One region of the Arthrobacter sp. K5 genome, then DNA from elsewhere that is predicted to be linked to it. Evidence: predicted binding sites of a transcription regulator. Region 1 holds the regulator's gene; the other holds the start of a gene.
The links. The regulator Rex, encoded in region 1, represses fermentation and respiration genes when NADH is low (regulators of the CRP and FNR family bind a similar motif). The targets are predictions, from matches to a motif close to CTTGTGAANNNNTTCACAAG.
Positions count from the first base shown of each region.

Region 2: ABRP34_RS04815 (glyceraldehyde-3-phosphate dehydrogenase) is a predicted target of Rex. The motif match lies at 2,370-2,389, and genes of this name have one in related genera.

Region 1 is NZ_CP159279.1:2,150,287-2,154,653, forward strand. It holds gene ABRP34_RS09695 (YceI family protein) at 1-18, shown strand, start outside; gene ABRP34_RS09700 (hypothetical protein) at 147-908, shown strand; gene ABRP34_RS09705 (hypothetical protein) at 1,114-2,025, shown strand; gene ABRP34_RS09710 (redox-sensing transcriptional repressor Rex) at 2,119-2,814, opposite strand; gene ABRP34_RS09715 (glutaredoxin family protein) at 2,901-3,158, opposite strand; gene ABRP34_RS09720 (HAD-IB family hydrolase) at 3,242-4,060, shown strand; gene ABRP34_RS09725 (AURKAIP1/COX24 domain-containing protein) at 4,233-4,331, opposite strand.
Region 2 is NZ_CP159279.1:1,087,935-1,092,301, reverse strand. It holds gene ABRP34_RS04835 (peroxide stress protein YaaA) at 1-582, opposite strand, end outside; gene ABRP34_RS04830 (alpha/beta fold hydrolase) at 646-1,293, opposite strand; gene ABRP34_RS04825 (hypothetical protein) at 1,310-1,585, shown strand; RNA gene rnpB (RNase P RNA component class A) at 1,643-2,034, shown strand; gene ABRP34_RS04815 (glyceraldehyde-3-phosphate dehydrogenase) at 2,646-4,103, shown strand; gene ABRP34_RS04810 (TolC family protein) at 4,219-4,367, shown strand, end outside.

The sequences.
Region 1 (4,367 bases):
ATCGCACCTGCAGCCTAGGTTTCCGGCAGGTCCGGCAGGCACGATTGCTGGAACCCCAACGCCCCGTCCGCGGACTCTCCGCGGGCGGGGCGCTTGGCGTTCAGGCCTTCTGGAATTGGCAGTATCCCGGGTTTAAAGTGAGTGCCATGAGCACCCCCAGCGATGAACCGGAGCCCCGTGATCCCGGGGCAGTGCCGCCATCCGGCAGGGATGGTCCGACGCCGGAACCGCAGTTCCCCGGCCAGGAACCGGGACGTCCGACGCCGGGCCAGGCAGGTCAGACGGGCCAGGCGGGTCAGCCGACGCCAGACCAGCCGGGCCAGCCGACTCCAGAGCAGGCGGGCCAGCCGACGCCAGAGCAGGCGGGCCAGCCGACGCCGGGCCAACAGTTCCCGGGCCAGCAGCCGCCTGCCGGCGGTGGCCGGTTCGCCTTCGAACTGCCCGCGGACCGGCCACGGAACTTTAGCGAGATCATGCCGCGCGGGGGCTTGTCCGGCCTCTTCGACGTGACCGGGCTGCCCACAGAGCTCAAGGTGTCCTACTGGATCTGGGTGATCGGCGGCCTGCTGGGGCTGCTGGGCGGTGTGATCGGCCTCTTTGGCGTCCTGGTGCTCTTCGCGATCGTTCCCGGCGTGGCTATCCTCGTGTTCCTGCTCGTCCTCGTGGCCTTGGCTGTGGCGGCGGCGGAGATTGTCCTGGCCCTGAAGCTGAAGGAAGCCAAGGAGTGGGCGCGGCTGGCCCTGACCATCGTGGCCGGGGTGTCGCTGCTGCTGGCCATCATCAGCTCGAGTTTCCCCGCGGGCCAGGACGGGAACTGGCTGGGCTTTCTGGTCAGCCTGGTGGCCACGGCGCTGATGTGGGTGCCCAGCTCACAGGCCTGGTTCGTTGCGGCACGGGGCCGCCTCTGATCGGCGCCCTGCGGGGGACACCGATCCTGGCCAGACAATGCCCTGCAGCACAGCGTTTCCGCAGGTTGGGGCGCCTTTTGGAATACCTCTCTGGAATGATCCACCGCATACCCGCTGAGGGGTACGGTGGGAAGTGAACCATGCTGGGGAGGGCAGGCGTCTGAACCGGTAGCCGATTCAGACGTCACTATGCAAAGGACCGCTCATGAGCAATCCTCCAGTCCCGCACTCCAACGACCCCGGCTCCAATGAGCCGGAAAACGGTCGTCAGCCAGGCGACGGGCAGCCCCGCTACGGTCAGGACGCGCCCCAGCACGAGCAGGGCACGCCCCAGTTCGGGCAGAACAGCCCTCAGTACGGCCAGGGAACACCGCCCGCCGCACCCCAGTACGGCGAGAACGCGTCGCAGTTCGGGCAGAACGCCCCGCAGTACGGACAGAACGCACCCCAGTACGGGCAGACCGGACAGAACGCGCCCCAGTACGGGCAGACCGGACAGGGCGGCGCACCGCAGTACGGACAGTCTCAGTTTGGGCAGAACCCGCCCCAGTACGGACAGTCTCAGTTTGGGCAGTCCCCTTACGGCGGCCAGAGCCCGTATGGCCAGTCCCCCTATGGGCAGTACCCGTCGGAACAGGCCCAGGCAGCAACCGGCGCCGGGGTTCCGCAGCTCGTGAACTATTCCTTCTGGCTGATCATCGCTGCGGGCGTGCTGTCGCTCCTGAACCTCCTGGTCACGATCCCCACCCTGGACGACCCGGCCATGCGGAGCACGTTCGAGGAGCAGCTGCGCGGCAGCGGCCAGGACATCGCGTTCGAGGACATCAAGGGCTTCATCATCGGAACCATGGTGGTCTTTGCCCTGATCGGCGCCGGCCTCTACGCGCTGGTGGCCTTCAACGTCCGAAAGGGCAAGAACTGGGCCCGCATCCTGGGCACCGTCTTTGCAGCGCTTTCCGTGTTCAGCCTCTTCCCGCGGGGCCTGAACACCCTGGTGGGCGTCCTCGGCATCGCCGCGATTATCATGCTTTACCTGCCCGGCGCGGCGCCGTACTTCCAAAAGCCGCAGCCGTTCGCCAACCCGTACTCGCAGCCGGGCGGCCCGTACGGCCGTTAGTTAAGCGAACGCTGCCGACGGCGGGCAAGCCGCCAGGCATCGCGAGCAACAAGCCGCTATCCCCAACGGGCGCGGATTCCTGAAAGGCCGGAGCTACTCCGGCTCGCCGGGGGTCTGCGCCCGTTGCGCGTGATACGCCAGGATCTGCAGCTCGGTGGCCATGTCCACCTTCCTCAGCGTCACGCCGTCGGGCACCTGGAGCATCACCGGCGCAAAGCTGAGGATGCTCCGGACACCGGCGGTCACCACCCGGTCGCAGATGCTCTGGGCCACGGCGGCCGGCAGTGCCAGCACCACCATGTTGGTGCCGGTCCGTTCCAGGACCGTCTCCAGGTCCGCAACGTCGCTGACCCTCAGCCAGCCCACTTCGTTGCCCACCACCATCTGGTCGGCGTCGAAGATGGCAACCACGTCAAAGCCCCTGGATTCGAAACCGCCGTAGCGGGCCAGCGCCTTACCCAGGTTACCGGCGCCGACAATCGCGACTTTCCAGTCATGCGTCAGGCCGAGTGCGGCGGCGATGTGGCGGCTCAGGTACTGCACCTCATAGCCCACGCCGCGGGTGCCATAGGAGCCCACATGGGACAGGTCCTTGCGGAGGGTTGAGGAGCTGACACCGGAAAGCTCAGCCAGTGATTCGGACGACACCCGCTCGGTGCCTTCGGCCAGCAGGGAGTTCAGGGCGCGCAGGTAGATCGTCAGCCGGGCCACGGCCGCCGGCGGGATCTGCTTTCCGGCAGCCCCGGTGGGCCCGGGCAGGGCCTGGGGTGGTGAATCGAGCGAAGTCACTGTCTGCTCCGTTGCGTCGCGTTGTGAGTCCACTCTAAATCCCCATCAGATATGTCAACAAAGCCAATGCCATTGTTCGAAATTGGCTAATCCCCCGTCATGGCTCGGCGCAGGACGCGTTCCAGGCGCGCCTCGTCGATCTTCCAGAAGTCGCGCTGGATGCCGTCCACCAGCACCACTGGGATCTCCTCGGCGTAGCGATCGCGCAGTTCGTCGTCGGCGTCCAGCTGCCGCTCCGACCACGAAAGTCCCAGCCCGGCTGTCACCCGCCCGACGGCGTCGCGCGCCGCGGCGCACAGGTGGCAGTCAGGTTTGGTGAGGAGAACGACGTCGGGGTTTGCCATGCTTCAACCGTATCCCCGTTCCTGTCGCGGAGCGACGCGGCGGCCGTCAGGTGCGCGGTACTGCATTGACTAGACTCAGTGGCATGCCCGAGGAGAAGTACGTCGCTGTGGCCCACCGTCCGGTTGCGAAGCAGCAACACGGCGAGGCAGCCTTCTTCGACGTCGACAACACCCTCATGCGCGGCGCCAGCCTGTTCCACGTCGCCAGGAAAATGCACCAGCGCGGCGCCTTCACGCTTGCGCAGGCGGCGGGCATGGCATGGAAGCAGCTCAAGTTCGTGCTCCGGGGCGAGAACCTCAACGACGTCCACGCTGTCCGGGATTCCGCGCTGAGGCTCGCCGCCGGCATCACGGAGGAGGACATCAAGGCGCTGGGCGAAGAGGTCTATGACGAGATGATCGCCTCCCGGATCTGGCCCGGCGCGAAGGCCCTGGCCGAGCAGCACCTGCGCGTGGGCCGGAAGGTGTGGCTGGTCACCGCGACGCCGATCGAGGTGGCCACGGTGATTTCCACGCGTCTGGGCCTCACCGGCGCCCTCGGAACCGTGGGCGAGACCAAGGACGGCTTCTACACGGGCAGGCTCGTCGGGGACATCCTGCACGGCGCCGCCAAGGCTGTGGCGGTCCAGGGCATCGCGGACAACCACGGACTGGACCTGAAGCGCTGCTGGGCCTACAGCGACTCCTACAACGACATCCCGCTGCTGACGATGGTGGGCCACCCCGTCGCGATCAACCCGGACGCCCGCCTGCGCAAGCACGCCCGCGAACGCAACTGGCCGGTCTACGACTTCCGGGCCGGCCGCCGGGCAGCCACCCTGGGCCTCAAGGCAGCCACAGCAGGAGGAGCGGTCTACGGCCTCTGGCGGGGCTACACGCGCTTCCGCGGCCCCCGCGCCTGACGCTTCCTCCCCCGGACACGCTTTCCACCCCCGGACACACTTCCCGTCACAGGACACCCGAATTCGCGTGTCCCCACACCATTTGCGCGTCGCAGGGCGGTGTGCGTGTCGCAGGAACGCAAAAATGCCCGCACCCTCGAAAGGGGACGGGCATTGACGCGTAGAGCGAGCTCTACTTCTTATTGCGGCGCTGGTGGCGGGTCTTACGAAGCAACTTGCGGTGCTTCTTCTTGGCCATACGCTTGCGACGCTTCTTAATAACTGAACCCACGAAAGTTCCTTACAAACTAGATGCAGTACCTGTCTG
Region 2 (4,367 bases), 1.1 Mb from region 1:
CTTGCGCGCGCCGTTCACCTCCGTGAATACATTGACCGTCACGGTGTCGGCCGGCGGGGGAGTCCAGGCGGCCGCGTAGGTGCTGGACCGGCAATCGACCAGGAGCTCGCCGCCGGCAATTTCGCCGAGGGCGTCGGTCAGCTGCGGTTTCCAGAACGAGGCAAGGCGTCCGACGTCGGGCAGTGCTGTTGACATGGACAGCCGGTAGGCGGGCACTGAGTCTGCGAACCGGATGGCGCCCCACAGTGCGGAGATGACCAGCACCGACTCATCCGCCCGGCGCCGCTGCGCCGGCGTCATCGACTTGTAGCCGAGGGCGTCGTACAGCACGCCGGAGTACACCTGGTGCGCCGGCGCCGCCGGTTCGGCGTGGAGCCGTGTGTTGCGTTCGACGTCGTCCTTGAGCGAGGCTCCGACGCCCAGCAGGGCGAGGGCATCCTCATGTGCGCTGACTGTCCCCAGCGCATCGAGCACCTTCGCCCGGTAGGTATTCAGCACAGGGAAACTCAACGAAGCCCAGTCCATGGCGTCTCCACGGACGGCCGGAGTCTTGCCTTCGGATGGGGGGAGGAGAATCAGCACCGTACGATCTTACCGGTCGGGTGCGGGATCAGCTGAAGGGCGGGATCGATTGACGGCGGGGGCTCAGCCCAGGGAACGGCCCAGGAAGTCCAGCACGTCCGGCAGGACGGACCGCCAGTACAAGGCGTCGTGGCCGCCGGGCTGAAAACCGCCCTCTACCCTGCCGGGAAGTCCCGAACGGTACTTGTGCACCGTAGGGGCAAGATTGTCCTCACTGCCGCAGTCGATCCTCTTGGGAATCGCCGCAAGTCTCGGCCGGAGCGCAAAAACGTCGTTCGCCCTGAAATCGGCCGGGCCGTCGAAGGCGCCCTCCATGCCCTCTTCGTAGCTGGACCAGACGGCCGGGCTCATGGCCGCAACGGCGCGAACTCCGGACACCCTGCCCCGGGATGCCAGGAGGAGCGCGCCGAACCCGCCCATCGACGTGCCGAAGATGCCGACCTTTCCGAGGTCAAGCCCCTGGTCGCCCAGGAACGGCAGGAACTCCTGCACCAGCATCGACTGCGTGTCGCTGCCGTCGGCGCGGGCATGCCACCAGGAATCGCCGCCGTCCACGGCGGCGACCGCAAAGGACGGGCCGCCGTCGTCCAGGTGGCGCTGCAGGGCCCGGTCCGCCGCGAGGTCGCCCAACAGAACCTCACTGCTGCCGCCCAGCCCGTGCAGGAACACAGCCACCGGCAGCAGCTGGCCCGCCTCGTCCGGAAGCGGCACGGCCAAGGACCAGTGCGTGGTGACCGACGGACGGAAGCGGGAGACAAATGCCCCTGTCCGGGTCGACACCGTGGAAGGCGGCGATGGGGGAGCCGGCGGAACGGCCGCCGTCGTTGCTCCCGGCGAAGTAGGTGTTCCGGCCGAATCGGGCAGGGAACTGGACGTCGCGGGGCCGGGAACCGGTGGCGGCGGCGCCGTGCAGGCGGATGCCGAGGTCAGACCGGCAGCGACACCTGCCAAATGCAGCAAGCGTCGCCGTGTGAAGGACGGCTGGTCCATTTCCCGATTTTAGACCCCGCGCCGGGCGCGTGTCCGGGTCCGCGCGAATGCCCGTAAACTGGACTGCGGATGGGTTGACCAGGCGGCCGCGCGCCACGCAAGTGGCTCGAGGAACGTCCGGGCTCCACAGGGCAGGGTGGTGGGTAACGCCCACTCGGGGTAACCCGCAGGCCAGTGCCACAGAAAACAGACCGCCTGCGTCGCGCCGGTTTGAAAGCGGCACGAAGCAGGTAAGGGTGAAACGGTGGTGTAAGAGACCACCAGCTTCCCGGGTGACCGGGAAGGCTAGGTAAACCCCACCCGGAGCAAGGCCAGACAGGACACGTTTGAGGGCTGCCCGCCCGAGTGTCCGGGTAGGCCGCTGGAGGGCGCCGGCAACGGCGCTCGTAGATGGATGGCCGCTACTCCCGCGCCGGCAACAGCGCGGGAGCACAGAACCCGGCGTATCGGTCAACCCATCCACTCAAAGCCGGCAGCAGGTTGGCCCGTCATGCTGCGTCCTGGCCGGCGACTCCGTGAGCGGGACAGTCCGGGTTGGTGGGGCGGGGATGCTGCGGACTGTACCGCCAGGGTGCACACGTGCATCCGGGTGTCCGATTGGTTGGGCGCTGCCATGCACTCCCGGCTCCAAGGGCGACCATTTCATACATCATTTGGCCTTTCTTTCGCAGACGGCATATTTACGAGTGCATCGCCGTCAGGGCCGTCAGCTTATGGCCCCCCGAAGGCGTGCGGATAGTGGTTGCCGGCATTGCGTCGATAACAATCCGGCATCCCGGGCGACAGGCATCACACCCGGTGTGAGTGATTTCACGGGCTCCGGGGCAAGAGAAGGCCCCGGGCGCGCCTAGAATGGATGGTGAACGTAGAAGTTCTACCGCCGGATCTGCGTTCGCAGCCGGCGGTTTTTCTTTGCACGGTCAACGGCATCCGGGGTGGACCGAAACCCTGCCGGTGCCAGCTTGCCCTGGATAACTTCCAGTGGCCGCCATCCGGTGTACGAGGACGTAGCCGGTTGAACCAAGGAAGGTAGTTCTGTGAGCCAGACGTCAGATTCTTGTCTTGATACGTGGATGGGCCGTGAGGCGCTCGCCGAGGCCATGATCCCGGTTATCGGCCGGCTGTACCGTGAAAACAACGTGGTTACCTCCATCCACGGACGCAGCCTGATCAACAAGTCCACCATGAACATCCTGAAGGCGCACCGCTTTGCGCGCCGGATGAGCAAGGATGAGCTGCTCCTTGAGGAGACGGCACCGCTGCTGAACACGCTGGCGCAGCTGGACCTGGGTGCCGCTGCCATCGACATCGCCCGCCTGAACCAGAAGTTCAAGTCCGACGGCGGCGATCTGACTCTGGAGGAATTCCTCCGCGCCGAGCTGGCTGAGGTAGTGGGCAAGCGCGGCGCCGACGACCGCACCAGCACCGACGTCGTGCTCTACGGCTTCGGCCGCATCGGCCGCCTGCTGGCCCGCCTGCTCATCGAAAAGGCAGGCGGCGGCCACGGCCTGCGCCTGCGCGCCATCGTGGTCCGGCGCGGCTCCGACAACGACCTGGCCAAGCGCGCCAGCCTGCTGCGCCGCGACTCCGTGCACGGTTCCTTTGAAGGAACCATCAAGGTGGACACCGACGCCAACACCATCACGGCCAACGGCGTCCAGGTCCAGGTCATCTACTCGGACAACCCGGCAACGATCGACTACACCGCCTACGGCATCAAGGACGCCCTCGTGGTGGACAACACCGGCCGCTGGCGCGACGCCGAGGGTCTCGGCCAGCACCTGCTGAGCAAGGGCGTGTCGCGGGTGCTCCTGACCGCGCCGGGCAAGGGTGACCTGAAGAACATCGTGCACGGCATCAACCACCGCGACATCACGGACGCGGACCGGATCGTGACGGCCGCCTCCTGCACCACCAATGCCATCACACCGGTCCTGAAGGCCCTCAACGACAAGTACGGCGTGATCCACGGCCACGTGGAGACCGTTCACTCGTTCACGAACGACCAGAACCTGATCGACAACTTCCACAAGGGCGACCGCCGCGGACGCTCCGCCGCCCTGAACATGGTGATCACCGAAACCGGCGCCGCCAAGGCCGTGGCCAAGGCTCTCCCGGAACTGCAGGGCAAGCTCACCGGCAGCTCCATCCGCGTCCCCACCCCGGACGTGTCCCTGGCTGTCCTGAACCTCAGCCTGGAACACGGCACCACCAAGGACGAGGTCAACAACTACCTGCGCGAGATGTCGCTGCACTCTGAGCTGCGCAAGCAGATCGACTACATCGACTCCCCGGAGGTCGTCTCCACCGACTTCGTCGGTTCCCGCCGTGCCGGCATCGTGGACGGCCTCGCCACCATCGCCAACGACAAGAACCTGGTCGTCTACGTCTGGTACGACAACGAGTTCGGCTACAGCTGCCAGGTGGTCCGCGTCATGGAGGAAATGGCAGGGGTGAACCCGCCGACCTTCCCGGCCAAGGATTCCGCAAAGGACGCTGCCCCGGTCCTGGCCGTGGCAGCCCCGGTCTAACCGAAGCGTTCCGTCAGCCCCGCCGGCACACCTGTGCCGGCGGGGCTGACCCGTTCCCGGGAACTTCCCGGGCAATTCTCTGGAATCAGCCGGTAAACGGGCACAAACTTGTGTCATGGAACAGAACCCGACACTCCAGCATGAGACAACCCTGGAACATGCCCTCGAAGTTGCCAAGGCCAACCAGAAAGAAGCCCAACGGCTTCTGGACCAGGCCCGCACTTCACATGCGGCAGGGGAGATCGGCGATGACAGGGTGGCCCA